DNA from 3 places in the Streptomyces sp. NPDC048295 genome. Region 3 is predicted to be linked to each of the others. Evidence: riboswitches for the same ligand, from Rfam matches in the RefSeq annotation. Region 3 holds a riboswitch; each other region holds the start of a gene.
What was found. A riboswitch is a leader RNA that binds a small molecule or an ion and turns the genes downstream of it on or off. The one in region 3 is predicted to bind cyclic di-AMP.

Region 1: another riboswitch for cyclic di-AMP. It lies ahead of AB0D53_RS06480 (NlpC/P60 family protein); the one in region 3 lies ahead of AB0D53_RS23910 (transglycosylase SLT domain-containing protein).
Region 2: another riboswitch for cyclic di-AMP. It lies ahead of AB0D53_RS22655 (transglycosylase family protein); the one in region 3 lies ahead of AB0D53_RS23910 (transglycosylase SLT domain-containing protein).

What each region holds. Positions count from the first base shown of each region.
Region 1 covers NZ_JBEZLL010000003.1:401,004-406,514, reverse strand. The annotation lists gene pcrA (DNA helicase PcrA) at 1-2,268, opposite strand, end outside; cyclic di-AMP (ydaO/yuaA leader) riboswitch at 2,516-2,680, shown strand; gene AB0D53_RS06480 (NlpC/P60 family protein) at 2,679-3,824, shown strand; gene AB0D53_RS06475 (hypothetical protein) at 3,880-4,233, opposite strand; gene AB0D53_RS06470 (C40 family peptidase) at 4,548-5,511, shown strand, end outside.
Region 2 covers NZ_JBEZLL010000015.1:87,455-92,965, forward strand. The annotation lists gene AB0D53_RS22635 (Ppx/GppA phosphatase family protein) at 1-293, opposite strand, end outside; gene AB0D53_RS22640 (DUF501 domain-containing protein) at 379-912, opposite strand; gene AB0D53_RS22645 (septum formation initiator family protein) at 971-1,441, opposite strand; gene eno (phosphopyruvate hydratase) at 1,540-2,820, opposite strand; gene AB0D53_RS22655 (transglycosylase family protein) at 3,107-3,865, opposite strand; cyclic di-AMP (ydaO/yuaA leader) riboswitch at 3,869-4,040, opposite strand; gene AB0D53_RS22660 (transglycosylase family protein) at 4,341-5,282, opposite strand; gene AB0D53_RS22665 (cytochrome P450) at 5,388-5,511, opposite strand, start outside.
Region 3 covers NZ_JBEZLL010000016.1:157,541-163,051, reverse strand. The annotation lists gene AB0D53_RS23925 (APC family permease) at 1-641, opposite strand, end outside; gene AB0D53_RS23920 (hypothetical protein) at 1,012-1,329, shown strand; partial or broken gene AB0D53_RS23915 (FAD-dependent monooxygenase) at 1,374-1,752, shown strand; gene AB0D53_RS23910 (transglycosylase SLT domain-containing protein) at 1,746-2,243, opposite strand; cyclic di-AMP (ydaO/yuaA leader) riboswitch at 2,248-2,432, opposite strand; gene AB0D53_RS23905 (ATP-binding cassette domain-containing protein) at 3,038-4,708, shown strand; gene AB0D53_RS23900 (DUF305 domain-containing protein) at 4,791-5,465, opposite strand.

The DNA of each region.
Region 1 (5,511 bases), on a different contig from region 3:
ACCCGAGGGTCCGGAGCGCGAACGCGACGAGGACAGCGAGGACGTGATCCCCGAGGTCGGTCCGGCCGGGGCCGCCATCGGCCCGGTCCGCTTCCACTCCAGGTGCTGGTCCGGGATCTCGTCCAGGAACCGCGACGGCGGGTTGTACGAGGGCTGGCCCCACGCGCTGCGCATCGCGGCCCGGGTCAGATAGAGGCGCTCGCGGGCCCGGGTGATGCCGACGTAGGCGAGCCGCCGCTCCTCCTCCAGCTCCTTCACCTGTCCCAGCGCCCGCATGTGCGGGAAGACGCCGTCCTCCATGCCGGTCAGGAAGACGACCGGGAATTCGAGGCCCTTCGCGGTGTGCAGCGTCATCAGCGTGATGACACCGGAGCCGTCCTCGTCCTCGTCGGGGATCTGGTCGGAGTCGGCGACGAGCGCGACCTTCTCCAGGAACTCGGCGAGCGTGCCGGTGCCCGCGGCCGTGCCGGTGCCCTCCTCCTCGGCCGCTCCGCGCTCCTGCTCGAATTCGAGGGCCACGGCGGCCAGTTCCTGAAGGTTCTCGATCCGGGTCTCGTCCTGCGGGTCGGTGGACGCCTGGAGCTCGGCGAGGTAGCCGGTGCGCTCCAGGACGGCCTCCAGGACCACCGCGGGACCCACGCCCGACTCGACGACGGTGCGCAGCTCCTCCATCAGCGTGTTGAACCGCTTGACGGCGTTGGCCGACCGGGCCGCCATGCCGTACGCCTCGTCGACCCGGCGCAGCGCCTGCGGGAAGGTGATCTTCTCGCGCAGGGACAGCGCGTCGATCATCGCCTCGGCGCGCTCGCCGATGCCGCGCTTGGGCACGTTGAGGATGCGGCGCAGCGGGACGGTGTCCTCCGGATTGGCGAGGACGCGCAGGTAGGCCAGGATGTCCCGGACCTCCTTGCGCTCGTAGAAGCGCACGCCGCCGACGACCTTGTAGGGCAGGCCGACACGGATGAAGATCTCTTCGAAGACACGGGACTGCGCGTTCGTACGGTAGAAGATCGCGACGTCGCCGGCCTTGGCGTCGCCCGCGTCGGTCAGCCGGTCGATCTCGTCGGCGACGAACTGCGCCTCGTCGTGCTCGGTGTCGGCGACGTAGCCGGTGATCCGGGCGCCCGTGCCGGCGTTCGTCCAGAGGTTCTTGGGGCGGCGGCTCTCGTTGCGCTCGATGACCGCGTTGGCGGCGGAGAGGATCGTCTGCGTGGAGCGGTAGTTCTGCTCCAGGAGGATCGTCGTCGCGTTCGGGTAGTCCTCCTCGAACTGGAGGATGTTGCGGATGGTCGCGCCGCGGAAGGCGTAGATCGACTGGTCCGCGTCACCCACGACGCACAGCTCCGCCGGGGCGTCGCCCTCGCCCGCCGGGCCGACCAGCTCGCGCACCAGGGTGTACTGGGCGTGGTTGGTGTCCTGGTACTCGTCGACCAGGACGTGGCGGAAGCGGCGGCGGTAGTGCTCGGCGACGTCCGGGAACGCCTGGAGCAGGTGGACCGTCGTCATGATGATGTCGTCGAAGTCCAGCGCGTTGGCCTCGCGCAGCCGGGACTGGTACATCGCGTAGGCCTGGGCGAGGGTCTTCTCGAAGCCGTCCGCGGCCTGGCCGGCGAAGGTCTCCTCGTCGATCAGTTCGTTCTTCAGGTTGGAGACCTTGGCCGTGAACGACTTCGGCGGGAAGCGCTTCGGGTCGAGGTCGAGATCGCGGCAGACCAGGGCCATCAGCCGCTTGGAGTCGGCGGCGTCGTAGATCGAGAACGACGAGGTGAAACCGAGCCGCTTCGACTCGCGGCGCAGGATGCGTACGCACGCGCTGTGGAAGGTCATGACCCACATCGCGTTGGCGCGCGGTCCGACGAGCTGCTCGACGCGCTCCTTCATCTCGCCCGCGGCCTTGTTGGTGAAGGTGATCGCCAGGATCTGGCCGGGGTGCACCCCGCGCTCCGCGAGGAGGTGGGCGATCCGGTGGGTCAGCACCCGGGTCTTGCCCGAGCCGGCCCCGGCGACGATGAGCAGCGGGGAGCCCGCGTGGACCACGGCGGCGCGCTGCTCCGTGTTCAGCCCGTCGAGGAGCGCCGCGGCGTCGATGACGGGGCGGTGCGCGCCGTCGCGGTAGTAGGCGTCCCTGGGCGGCGGGGGCCCGTCGAACACGCCCGCGAAGAGGTCCTCCGGCACCGCTTCGGGTGCGGAGTCCTCGGGGGGCGGCGGGGGCTCTTCCTCCGAGTGCTGGAGGCCGGCCAGGAAGCTGTCGTCAAAGAGGCTGCTCATCGCTAGTCGAGTCTAGGCCGCCCCACCGACACCCGGAGGCCGCATGGCGAACCGCGCACCGCGACGGACACCCAGCGGAGGGGCGCACCCACAGCCCGTGAGGAATTCCGGGCCTCCACCGCCCCATTCCGGCAAGGTCACGAAAATGTATCGGGCATATCGAACATCAACCTTCACAGCAGCACCATGGGTTGGCTAGCGTGCTCGACCGGGCGGCCCGTACCCCCTTGAGGCGAACCACGCCGAGCGGGCGCCTCCGCCGAATCCGGCCGCCCTCAGGGGAGTTCGGAACCGGGGACCCATGAGCAGTACCGGGGTGAATCGGTCCTTATCCCCCACTCGGACCGTAGGGCAGCCTTCCGTTCCGCCCGAACCCGACAGCTAACCCGGTAGGCGGTCCACGGAAGGAGATGCCGGCCTTGGCATCCCATCGCAAGCCGCGCACCCGGGTGCGCACCACCGCACCGGCCGTCGGTCTCACCACCGCGGCGCTGGCGTCCGTGACCCTGCTCTCCACGCAGAGCGCCATGGCCGCACCCGATCCGAAGCCCGGCGTCGAGGACGTACAGAAGAAGGTCGACGACCTCTACCGGCAGGCGGGGACCGCGACCCAGCAGTACAACCAGGCGAAGGAAGCCTCCGCCGCCCAGCGCGCCAAGGTCGACGCCCTGCTGGACGACGTCGCCGAGCGCGCCGACAAGCTCAACGAGGCGCGCAGGACGCTCGGCGCCTACGCGGCCGCGCAGTACCGCAGCGGTTCCATCACACCGAGCGCCACGTTCTTCCTGGCCGACGACCCGCAGTCGTACTTCGACCAGAGCCAGCTGATGGACCGGATGACCAGCCGGCAGCAGCAGGCGATCACGGACTTCCGTACGCAGCAGGCCAAGGCGTCGAAGAAGCGCGCCGAAGCGGTGCGGAGCCTGGAGACGCTGACGACGACGCAGAGCACGCTGCGCACCAGCAAGCAGGACGTGCAGACGAAGCTGGGCGAGGCGCGCACGCTGCTGTCGAAGCTGACCGCCGAGGAGAAGGCGCGGCTCGCGGCGATCGAGCGGAAGAAGGAGGCCGAGGCCAGGCGCAAGGCGCAGGAGCTGGCGAAGCAGCAGGCCGCCGCGAAGGCCGAGGCCGACCGCAAGGCCGACGAGGCCGCGAAGGAGTCGGGCGGCGGTACGGGGACGGGCACCGGCTCGGACAGCGGCGCCACGACCAAGGCGGAGAAGGTGCTCGCCTTCGCCAGGGCCCAGATCGGCAAGCCGTACGTCTGGGGCGCGACGGGCCCGGCGTCGTACGACTGCTCCGGCCTCACCCGGGCCGCGTGGAAGGCGGCGGGGGTCGACATCCCGCGCACCACGTGGGACCAGGTCAAGATCGGCACCCGGGTCGCCACCGCGGACCTGCGGCCGGGGGATCTGGTGTTCTTCTACGACGACATCAGCCACGTCGGCATCTACAAGGGCGACGGGATGATGATCCACGCACCGAAGCCCGGGGCGAACGTGCGCGAGGAGTCGATCTACTACATGCCGATCTACGGCAGCGTGCGGCCCGCGTAGCGGGCCTCCACGCGCCGTACCGCCCCGGTGCCGGGGCGGTGCGGCGCGGGCGGGATCAGGTCCAGAGCGTGGCGATGAAGATGTTGAGCATCGTCAGTCCGCCCACCGCCGCGAAGGCGCCCTTGTCGACCGTCTCCTCGTCCCGCTTGATGTAGACGAGCGCGAGGACGACGACCAGGACCAGCAGCTTGACGCCGATCTTGATGTTGTTCACGTGGTTGCCGTCGGCCTCGTTCAGCCCGACCAGTGCGACGCCGGTGACCAGCATGGTCAGCGCGCCGTGCAGCATCGCCGGGACGAACCGGGCCGTGCCCGCGCCCATCGCCTTCATCTGGGTCAGGAAACCGCCCAGCAGGGAGGCGATGCCGATGATGTGCAGGGCGACGAAGACATGAATGAGTACGTCCATGAGGCCGCAGCCTAGCTCCGGCCATATCACCACTCGGCAGGCAGGTATACCTTCCTGACCACTTCACTCGCGTCTGTACCAATTGCCTTACTCTGGTGCAATTTTTCCGATCACTCGACGACATTGCCACGCCAAATCAAGACAATAAGCGTCATTACGACTCCTGCCCGTGCCCCGGGTTTAGCGTCGCTGAGCAGGTGGCCGGCTCCACCGCCGCTCCGTACGCGGACAGTGCACCGGTCGCCCCGCCGAGAGTTGTGGCGGGCCCGTCGGCATCCCCCGGCGGGCAGTCGTCAGGAAGGACGCACGCCCTCGTGGCAGCGCATCGAAAACCCAAGCAGCGCCCGTACACCGGCCCTGCTGCCCGCACCGCGGCGACCCTGGCCTTCGCCGGGGCCGCCACCGCCGCCGTGATGCCCGGCCCGGCGCACGCCGACCCGCAGCGCACCCCCGTCCAGGTCAAGACCGAGGTGGACCGGCTGTACCACGACGCGGAGGTCGCCACCGAGCAGTACAACGGCGCGAAGGAGAAGGCGTCCGCCGCCGAGAACGCCCTCGACGAGCTGCGCGACGAGGCCGCCCGCAGGACCGAGCGCCTCAACGCCTCGCGCGACGAACTGGGTTCGTTCGCCGCCGCGCAGTACCGCACCGGCGGCCTCGACACGTCCGTGCAACTGGCGCTCTCCTCCGACCCGGACCAGTACCTGGAGCGGGCCTCGTACGTGGACCGGATCGGCGACCGCCAGGCCGCCGCGCTCAACAAGGTCCGGCGGCAGGTCGCCCAGATCGCCACGCTGCGCGCCCAGGCCGAGGGAGAGCTGGCCGCGCTGGCCGCCCGCCGGGCCGAGCTGAAGAAGCACAAGGCGACGATCACGACCAAGCTCGCCGAGGCGCAGCGGCTCCTCGACCGGCTGAGCCCGCCCGAGCGCACCGCCTACGAGAACTCCGACCACGGATCGGCCGACGGCGCGCGCTCCGCCGGCCGCGCCGACCGCTCCACCGCACGCGGCCCCGTCCGGGCGCCGAACGCCCGCGCCGCCGAAGCCGTCGCGTTCGCGTACGGGGCGCTCGGCAAGCCGTACGTCTGGGGCGCCACCGGCCCCTCCTCGTTCGACTGCTCCGGGCTCACCCAGGCCGCCTGGCGCTCCGCCGGGGTCTCGCTCCCCCGGACCACGTACACCCAGATCAACGCCGGCCGGCACATCCCGCGTTCCGAACTCGCCCCGGGCGACCTGGTGTTCTTCTACTCCGGCATCAGCCATGTCGGGCTCTACATCG
Region 2 (5,511 bases), on a different contig from region 3:
ACCCCACGGACGAACTCGTCCCGGTTCTCCGCGTCGCGGGAGGCGGAGGTGGCGACGAAGCGGATCCGCTGCGCCCCGTGCTCCTTGATCACCGCCGCGTACCGGCGGCAGGCCGCGAAGGTCCGCTCCAGCGCCTCGGGGGCGAGCCGGCCGGTCCGGTCGACGCCCTGCCCGAGGCGGACGATCTCCATCCGCCGGTCGAGCTCGACCAGCTCACCGGTGGACGGGTCCGCGTCGGCGACGAGCAGACGGATGGAGTTGGTACCGCAGTCGATGGCGGCCACGCGGGTCATGAAGTACTCCCGAGATCAAGCGGACAAAGCCCCTCCGGCGATCGAGGGGCGGGGGTCCGGGGGCGGAGCCCCCGGCTGGGAAGGGTCAGCCCTCGTCCGACGCGCCGCACGGCGAGACGCACGGCCCCTTGCGCCACCACTCCGGCAGCATCGCGATCGCCTCGTCACCCAGCGGATTCACCCCCGGCCCCGCGGCCAGCGAGTGCCCCACCAGGACGTGCAGGCACTTCACCCGGTCCGGCATGCCACCCGCGCTCGGGAAGCCCTCCAGCACCTCGATGGCGTCGCGCCGTGCGATGTAGTCCTCGTGGGCGGCCCGGTACGCCGCGGCCAGCTCGGGGTCGGTGGCGAGGCGCTCGGTCATCTCCTTCATGACCCCGTTCGCCTCCAGCGTGCCGATCGCGGACGCGGCGCGCGGGCACGTCAGGTAGTACGTCGTCGGGAACGGCGTACCGTCCTCCAGCCGGGGCTGCGTCTCGACCACGTCCGGGTTGCCGCAGGGGCAGCGGTGCGCGATCGCGCGCAGGCCGCGCGGCGGGCGGCCCAGCTGCTGCTGGAACGCGGCGATGTCCGCCTCGGTGGGCGCGGTGGGCTCGGTCTGCGGAGGGGGGGTTTCCATGCCTGCCTTGGTTCTGATCGGGCTGCTCGAACTGCGGTTCTGCAGATGGATGAAGAAGTCAGTCGCGGTCGGCGCTGTCCACGCCGTCCCAGAGGTTGGAGTGCCACGGCCGGCCGGACTCGTCCGTCCTGCCCTCGCGCTCCTTGACCGCGTCGGGGTCGATCACGGTGTAACCGGTCTCCCCGGGAAGAAGGTAGTGCAGGTGCGTACGGGCCAGCTGCCTGATGTACGCGTCGTCCTGGAGGCGCGCCTTCTCGTCGCGCAGCTCCTCGGTACGGGCCCTGGCCTCCTGCGCCAGGCGCTCCTGGTCGGCGATCTCGTCCTGCTGCGAGACGTACTGCCGCATCGGGTACGCGAGCGCGACCACCAGGGAGCAGACGACGAGCGCGAGGAAGGCGGCCCGGCCGGTGAGCCGTGAGCGGCGGTCCTGGCGGCGGTTCTGGGACCGGTACACGCGGGCCGCGGTCTGCTCACCGAGCAGCCGCAGCCGGGTCGCGGTGGAGAACCGGTCCCGGTCCTTCGCGGCCATGTCTCCGCCTCCCCATTACGCACGTCCGTCCCCGCACACGGTACGGGACCGAGTGCGGGGACGGACGGAGGCCGGGGCAGTTGCCCCCGCCGGGCTTGTCAGCCCTTGAAGCGCGGGAAGGCGGAACGGCCCGCGTACACCGCGGCGTCGTCGAGGATCTCCTCGATGCGCAGCAGCTGGTTGTACTTGGCGACGCGGTCCGAGCGGGCCGGGGCGCCGGTCTTGATCTGGCCGCAGTTCACGGCGACCGCGAGGTCGGCGATGGTGACGTCCTCGGTCTCGCCGGAGCGGTGGGACATCATGCACTTGAAGCCGTTGCGCTGGGCCAGCTCGACGGCGTCCAGGGTCTCGGTCAGCGAACCGATCTGGTTGACCTTGACGAGCAGGGCGTTGGCGGAGCCCTCCTCGATGCCGCGGGCCAGGCGCTCCGGGTTGGTGACGAAGAGGTCGTCGCCGACGATCTGCACCTTGGCACCGAGCTTGTCGGTGATGACCTTCCAGCCGGCCCAGTCGTCCTCGTACAGCGGGTCCTCGATGGAGACCAGCGGGTACGCGGAGACGAGCTCCTCGTAGTACTCGGTCATCTCGGCGGCCGAGCGGGCCTTGCCCTCGAACTCGTACTTGCCGTCCTTGTAGAACTCGGACGCGGCGACGTCGAGCGCGAGCGCGATGTCCTTGCCCGGGGCGTAGCCGGCCTCCTTGATGGCCTCGATGATGAGGTCGAGGGCGGCGCGGTTCGACTCCAGGTTCGGCGCGAAGCCGCCCTCGTCGCCGAGACCGGTCGACAGGCCCTTGGTCTTCAGGACCTTCTTCAGGGTGTGGTAGACCTCGGCACCCCAGCGCAGCGCCTCGGAGAAGGACTCGGCGCCGATCGGCGCGATCATGAACTCCTGGATGTCCACGTTGGAGTCGGCGTGCGAACCGCCGTTGAGGATGTTCATCATCGGAACGGGCAGCAGGTGCGCGTTCGGGCCACCGAGGTAGCGGAACAGCGGCAGGTCCGAGGCCTCGGAGGCGGCGTGGGCGACGGCCAGCGAGACGCCGAGGATGGCGTTGGCGCCGAGCGAGCCCTTGTTCTCGGTGGCGTCCAGGTCGAACATCGCCTGGTCGATCAGGCGCTGCTCGGTGGCGTCGTAGCCGACGAGCTCCGGGCCGATCTGCTCGATCACGGCGAGGACGGCCTTCTCGACGCCCTTGCCCTGGTAGCGGTTGGGGTCACCGTCACGGAGCTCGATGGCCTCGAACGCCCCTGTGGAGGCGCCGGACGGAACGGCAGCACGGCCCGTGCTGCCGTCGTCGAGGCCGACCTCGACCTCGACCGTGGGGTTTCCGCGGGAGTCGAGGATTTCCCGGGCTACGACGACGTCGATGGACGGCACGAGGCATCTCCTTCTGGGATATGACGCTGTTTGTGCAGGGTCGCTTTGGCCTTGCGCCAAGAGCCTAACCGGCCCGGCCCGCTCAGCCCGACGACCGCCCGACCCCTGGGACGAAAAAGGACCCGAGGGCACACATTGTCGGACAAACAGTCAGAAATTTACTGGCCGGTAACTACAACAGTTGAACGGTCCGGCGCTCCCCCGAGCGCGGACGGCAGAACCCCGGCCCGGCGCGTACGGGGGAACGCGCGCCGGGCCGGGGTGCTCGGGGAGGAGCGAGCCGCGACTACTTCGTCAGGTGCAGCTGCTGACCCGGGTAGATCAGGTCGGCGTTCTTGACGATGTCCTTGTTCAGCTCGAACAGCTTCTGCCAGCCGCCCTCGACCTTGTGGTCGGCGGCGATCTTGCTCAGCGAGTCGCCGGAGACGACCTTGTACTCGCCGTCGCCCTTCTTGACCTTCTCGCCGGTCGGGGTGGTGACGGTCTTCTTCGACTCGGCCTGCGGGGCGGCGGAGCGCTCCGAGCGGGAGGCGGCGGGGGCCTCGGTGCGCTCGCTCTGCTTCGGCTGGGCCTGCTGCTTCGGGGCGGCCGGGGCGCTCTGCTGCTCGGAGGCGCCGGAGCTCGCGGTGGAGTTGGAGGAGGAGCCGGTGTTGACACCCGGGTCGACACCGTCGTTGGTCAGGTTGCCGGCGCCGGCACAGCCCCAGGCACCCGGGCCCTGCATGTCGAGGAGCCGCTCGGCGGTGGCGATCTGCTGGGCCTTGGTGGCCAGGTCGGCGCGGGGGGCGTACTGCGTACCGCCGGCGGCGGCCCAGCTGGACTGCGAGAACTGCAGACCGCCGTAGTAGCCGTTGCCGGTGTTGATGGACCAGTTGCCACCGGACTCGCACTGGGCGACGGCGTCCCAGGTGGCGACGGAGGCGGCGGAGGCGCCGGTCGCACCCATCAGGGGCACGGCGACAGCGGCACCGGCGACACCGGCGAGCGTGGCGATACGGACGGCCTTGGACGGGCGGCGGTGCTTGCCCTTGCTGGAAAGCAGCATGGAACTTCTCCTCACCGACGCCTACGAGGTGAGCTGTCGGGTTCGGGCCAAGTGAGTTGCCCGGTCGCACGTCCTAGCACGCGACTTCACCCCAAGCCGGTCCTGATGCGTCTTTCGACGATCGGGCCCGGCGCTTACCTGGGTCCCCCGCTCCTGCCTACGGCGCTTTACGCGTCTGTTCCCTTCGACCGACGGCAGGATTCGGCGTGACGGTCGACGGGGCCCGCGGTGCGAGCGGTTCCGACCGTAAACATACGCAACCCTCACATTCAAAGATGGACACATCGGACAATCTGCCCGTACTTGCATCTGAAGAACCGTCGTTTCCGCAGGTGGGACGCGATGCGGAAGGGGTCCCTGGGCGCGACACGCCAGTTGACCCAAAGAGACCCATGTCTCACTTACGCATAAGTGGACATAGGTCCCTGAACTGCCCCGATTTTCGAGGTGTTTTTAGTCGATTATCAGACTGCCTTCACTGGTCCTTCACATCGAGATCGAGGCTCTGGCCAGGGAGGATGAGGTCCGGGTCGGAGCCGACGGCGCCCTTGTTGGCCTCGTAGAGCGCGGGCCAGCCACCGGGAACCTTCTGTGCGTCAGCAATCGACCAGAGGTTGTCGCCGGGCCGAACGGTGTACGCGCCGTCAGCCGTCGGTTCGGCCGTGTCGCGCGCGTCACCGCCGCCGCGGGAGGCGTGCCGGCCCGACTCACGGTCGCCGCCGTCCGTGCCGCGGCTCCCCTCGGCGGCCGGCGCGCCGCGGTGCTTGCCGCCCGTGCCACTGGACGAGCCGGGCGCGCCGGACTCGTCACGGGACTCGTCGGGGGACGGGGTGGTCGAGCCGGAGGGCTTCGGGGACGGCGAGGTCTTCCCCGACGGCTTGCCGGACCCCTTCGAGCCCTTCGAGCCCTTCGAGTCCTCCGAGGCACTCCCGGACGGCGTGGCGTCGTCGGACGGGTCCGCCGACGCGCCGTCAGCCGGCTCGGTGCTCGCGGCCGGGTCCTCGGCGGGAACGGAGCCCGGGTCGACCCCCGGCAGCACCCCGTCCACCGCGAGGCCGGAGATGACCGCACAGCTGGGCCAGGCCTTCGGCCCCCGGTCCTTCAGGACCTTCTCGGCCACCTCTATCTGCTGCGCCCGGCTGGCGAGGTCGGCGCGCTCCGCGTACGCCTCACCGCCGTACGCCTTCCAGGTCTGCGGCGAGAACTGCAGGCCGCCGTACAAGCCGTTCCCGTAGTCGGCGCTCCACGCGCCGCCGCTCTCGCACTCGGCCACCCGGTCCCAGGTCGTCGCGTCGGCCGCGTGCGCGCCGGCCGCGCCGAGCAGCGGGATGGCGATGGCCGATCCGGTCACGCCCGCGGCGACGACGATGGCGGGTGCCTGACGGGGGCGACGGTGTCTGCCGTTCGCGGAGCCCATGGGGTTGCCTTCCGTGTGACTGACGTGTGACTGGTGAGTCGAACGGTGAACCTAGCGGGACTCGAACGCGCGTCACAAGTCGATGCAGCGCAGATCACGCCAAAGTCACAGAGTTGACGGTGTGTCACTTTCGGCGCGCGTGGGCCCCGGCGTGAACTCCACCGGGAGCGTGCGAAGTCCACGCATGATGAGCCCGCCACGCCACCGCAAATCGGTAGGTTCCACTGCA
Region 3 (5,511 bases):
ACCACCATCATCGCGGTGACGGTCGAGCTCGTGCCGCCCGACGAGGCGACCGACCCGTGCACCAGCGCCGATCCGCCTCGTTCGGAGTGGGCGAAGCCGAGAACGGCGACGACGCCTGCCGCGATCACTTCGAGTACGAGGAAGATCCCGGTGATCCACGCGTTGGCGCGCAGGTCGAGGAGGCCGGCGAGGGTGGCGAGCAGCATGACGCCGGCGCCCGCGACGGGGGCCGGAATGTGCACGATGGGTGCGAGGTAGTCGGCCGTTCCCATGGCGATCACAGGGGGAACGATCATCACGACCAGCAGCGAGAGCACGAAGACGAGCCACCCGGCGAGCCGCCCCGCCATGGTCGACACCATGGCGTACTCGCCGCCGGCGCTGGGGATGAGCGTGCCCAGCTCCGAGTAGCAGAAGGCGACCGCGATGCAGAGCAGCGAGCCGATGGCGATGGTGAGGGCGGTGTACGTGCCGAGGGTGGAGAACAGGTCCGGTACGACCACGAAGAGGGTCGAGGCGGGCGTCACGCAGGAGAGCGTGAGCAGTGTGCCGCCCACGACGCCGATGGAACGCTTGAGCTTCTGGGGAGTGGGGCCGGTCGCTGGGGCGAGCGCCTGGGGAGCGCTGAGCGTGTCGGTCATCGTGCGGTTCCGATCAACAGGTGCGGTGTCTGAGCACGGGAGCGGTATCGCCTCCAGACGAGGACGTGGTGAGTGGTTTCGTCGCTCCCAGCGCGATATGCAATCCCGACGTGTTCCGCAGGTCAAGAGGCGTTCACCTTCGGAATTCGTTGTTCCGATGGCCAAATTCGACGGTTTGGCGTTAACAACGCGTCATAGTCCGGGGATCGGGGGGTGCGGGAACCGCAGCCCGGGCCGATGGAAAGTTTCGCCCGTATCCAGCATCCGGAAGGCGGGACGACCTCCCGCACGGACGGGGCGGGCGGGGCGCGGGGCCGGAGTGGCGAGCCCGCGGGTCGCGCATCCGCGGTGTTGATGCCAGCCTGGAGTCATGGCTTGGGCGTCATGGACGACTCGCGGTGTGTTCTCCGGGCACGGTGGCGTGCTGACGGAAGAGGTCGGCGTCCTGTCCGGGGACCTGACCGTGCACACGACCTGGGCGGAGGACACGGCCCAGGTCACCGTGCAGTACACCGGTGCGATCGACTGGTTCACGATGTCGGGCAGCCCCGTCGCGTGCCCCTCGGAGGAGGACAGCCGTCGCCTGCACGACGCGGTGGTGCAGGCGGTCCGGGCCGGGTCGGCGGCGACCGTTCCCGTGATGCCCCGCTCGGGACCGGCGAGGCCGACGCAGCGCGCCCCGGAGTGAGGATCCCGCGCGGACGAACGGATGCCGCGAGACGCCGGCGCGGCAATGAGATGGTCGTGCGACTGCCGTGCTGCACCGTGGGCCGGATCGCCCTCCTCGGCGACGCCGCCCATGACATGACCCCGAATTCCTGCCAGGGGCCCTGCCAGGCGCTGGAGGACGCGGCGACACCGGCCGCCGCGCTGCGCGCCGGACCCATCGTCGAGCCGGCGCTCGGTCGCTACGACGCCGAGCGCCGGCCCCGCAGCCAGTCGGCCGCCCGTCCGCCCGCCGGGCCGCCGGACGGGTCAGCGGCTGTCCCGTCCGGCGGCCGTCGCGCTGCGGAACACGTCACTGCGACTCGCGCCGTCCCGCGTCACCGTCGGCACGATCCTGTGCCGTGCCGACCGGACGCCCCCGCGGCCGGGTTCCGTACCTCAGTAGGCCCCGAAGACGTTGTCGATGGAGCCGTACCTGTCGGCCGCGTAGTTGCACGCCGCGGTGATGTTGGCGACGGGATCGTAGGCGTCCATCGCCGTGCCGGGCACGTGGTAGGCCCGGAAGGTCGGGTCGATGATCTGGAGGAGACCCTTTGACGGTGTTCCTGCTGCGGCGTTCGAGTCCCAGTTGTTGATGGCCCGGGGGTTGCCGGAGGACTCGCGCATCACATTGCGGTGGATGCCGTTGTAGCTGCCGGGGATGCCGTGCTCAGCCATGACGGCCAGCGACTCCTTGATCCAGCCGTCCAGATTGTTGGTGTACGCCGCGGGCTGCGCTGCGGGCGCCGCGGCGCTGACGGACTGTACTGGCGCAGCCGAGGCCGTGGCGGCGCCGGTCAACGGCAGCAGGAGGGCGGCCGCACCCGTACCCGCGGCGATGAAGCCCCGGGTCAGCGAGGTGGACCTGAGACGACGGTACGTACGCGTTGCGGACATGCTGGATTCCTCTCCGTCGCCTGCGAGGTGAGCTGTCGGGTTCAGGCTGGAGATGCCTGGCCGCGCTGAGCGCGGCTTCACCCGAGCCGTTCCGGATACCGGGCCGGCGGCTTATCTGGGTCCCCCGCTCCTGCCGTACACGAGTGGGTCGGATGTCCGGGCGGCGGCAGGATTCGGCGTTCCGTCCGGATTGACGGTGACCGTAGGCGAGAGGAACCGAAAGGGACAAGACCCTGATTTCCGCACGCAATTCACTTACAAGATCAAGACATTGGAATTGTGGTAATCCAGCTCACATCGAGCGCGCCTCCCCCCTTGCACGGGAAGGGGTCCGCATCATGTGACGCGACTTCGAGGGAATGGGAAGTGACTCGCGCCACGAATTCACAAAAGGTGCAATTCACCCGGCACTCCAAAGGGGCAATTCGCCTGAACCACCCACAATGGGACGGACATACCGCGACGGAGGGCTCGCACAGCCGGCCCCGCCCGACGCCCGGAGGCATTGCCATCCCTCCCTCCCCACCGTTATGGTTCTGATGTCCTGTTGTCTCCGATAGAGGTGGACGTTGCGCATCTGAGGTTCGCGAACATCACGCCGTACGGCACCGCCCGTACGTCTGTCACGCCGTAGCAGTGCTCCGCACTGCCCGTGACCCCGCGTGGATGCGACCTCGGTGCATGAGCCGTCCCTCGATCTTCGGGACCGCCGTACCCCCCTCCGCTGCCCGGTCGCCGCGTGGTGCTCGCATACGAAGCCCCCACTCACCGCGCTTGCGAATGCGAGGAACACCATGGCGACACCCACCACCCCCGGCGCTTCCCTCACCTGCTCGGCCCTGTCCTTCCGCCGGCCGGACGGCACGACCGTCCTCGACGGACTCTCGCTCGCCATCGGCCGGGGCCGCGTCGGCCTCGTCGGTACCAACGGCGCGGGAAAGTCCACACTGCTGCACCTGCTCGCCGGTCAGCTCCGCCCCTCCCAGGGGTCGGTGACCGTCAACGGCAGCCTCGCCCACCTTCCGCAGAACATCACCCTCGACACCACACTGCGGGTGGACCGGGCCCTGGGCATCGCCGAGCGGCGCGAGGCGCTGCGCGCCATCGAGTCCGGGGACGTCGACGAGAAGCACTTCGAGACGGTCGGCGACGACTGGGACGTCGAGGAACGGGCCCTGGCGACCCTGGGCCAACTCGGGCTCGGAGACATCGAACTGGACCGCACAGTAGGCCAGTTGTCCGGTGGCGAGACCGTGCTGCTACGCCTGGCCGCACTGCTGCTGGACCGTCCCGACGTACTGCTCCTTGACGAGCCCACCAACAACCTCGACGTGTTCGCCCGCCGGAGACTCTACGAGGCCGTCGACTCCTGGCGCTCGGGCGTGCTGGTCGTGGTCAGCCACGACCGCGAACTGCTGGAGCGCGTGGACCGCATCGCCGAGCTGCGCGCCGGATCCGTGAACTGGTACGGCGGTGGCTGGTCCGCGTACCAGGAAGCCGTGGCCACCGAACAGGAGGCCGCCGGGAGGACGTTGCGGGCCGCGGAGGCCGATCTTCGCCGCCAGAAACGCGAACTGGAGGAGACCCGGGTGAAGCTGGCCCGTCGCCAGAGGAACGGGAGGAGGACCGAGGCCGAAGGCAGCCTCCCGAAGATCCTGGCCGGCCGCCGCAAGCGGTCCGCGCAGGAGTCGGCGGGCAAGCTTCGCGGCGTCCACGAGGAACGGCTCGGCCAGGCGCGCGAGCGCCGCGAGGAGGCCGCGGAGGCCATCCGTGACGATGCCGAGATCCGTGTGGACCTTCCCCGCACGGCGGTGCCGGCCGGGCGCACCGTGCTGAGCCTGCACGAGCTGCGCCCGCGGTTCGGGAGGCTCCGTGAGGGCAGCCTCCAGGTGCGGGGGGCCGAGCGGATCGCACTCGTCGGCCGCAACGGCGCCGGGAAGACGACGCTGCTGCGCACCCTCACCGGTGAGCTGGCCCCCTTGTCCGGCGAGGCCAGGACCTTCGTCCCGACGCGGTTCCTCCCGCAGCGGCTCGATGTGCTGGACGAGGAGCTGAGCGTTGCGGCGAACGTGGCCCGGATGGCCCCCGGGGTCACCGACAACCACATCCGCGCCCAGCTCGCACGCTTCCTCTTCCAGGGGAAACGCGCGGAACAGCCTGCGGGCACCCTCTCGGGCGGTGAACGCTTCCGTGCCGCCCTCGCGGCGACGATGCTCGCCGCGCCGGCGCCGCAGCTGCTGATGATGGACGAGCCGACCAACAACCTCGACGTCGCCAGCGTGCGGCAGCTGACCGGCGCACTCGAGTCGTACGAGGGGGCGCTCCTGATCGCCAGTCACGATCTGCCCTTCCTTCGATCGCTGGGCATCACCCGGTGGCTGCTGGTCGGGGAGGAGCTCCGGGAGACCACCGCTCAGGAGGTGGCCGGCCTGCTCGCTGCTCCGGAACACGCGAGCCCGGTGTGATCCGAACGGAAGCACCATGGGGTGCGGGGCTTCGCACGACTCCATCCGGACGGTCGTGCGAAGGCCCGCACCCGCGTTGCGGTCAGAGCCTGTCGATGATCTTGTTCATCTGCTCGATCTCGGCGGTCTGAGCGGTGATGACAGCGCCGGCGAGCTTCTTCGCGTCGGCGTTGTCACCCTTCTTCCGCTCCTCCTCGGCCATGGTGACCGCACCCCGGTGGTGGCCGATCATCAGCTGGGCGAACTTCTTGTCGAAGTCCTTGCCCTTGGCGGCCGACAGATCGCTCATGTCCTTGTCGGACATCATTCCGGGCATTCCCGAACCGTCCGTGCCGTGGTCCATCCCGGGCATGTCACCCATCGAGGACGAGTCCGAGGGCAGCGGCTTGCCCCACGAAGTCAGCCAGCCCTTCATCGTGTTGATCTCGGGGTCCTGGGCCTTCTCGATCGCGGCGGCCAGCTTCTCGATCTCGGGGTCGGCGGCGCGGCCGTCGGCCAGCTTCGCCATCTCGATGGCCTGCTGGTGGTGCGGAATCATCTGCTGCGCGAACTTCACGTCCGCGTCGTTGAACGTACCGCCGGGCTCGGCCGGTGCGGACGCGCTGCCCGAGCCGTGGTCCATGCCGGGCATGGACGAGCCGTCGGACTTCGAGCCGTCGGAGGAGCCGCAGGCCGCGAGTGCCAGAGCGAGGGCGGCCACGGCGCCGGCGGCCGCGAGCGTGCGGCGGCGGGCGGCGAAGGACAGGGAAGCGGACATCACAGGTTCTTTCCAGGTGGACGCGCCACATCCATGGCGCGCGAAA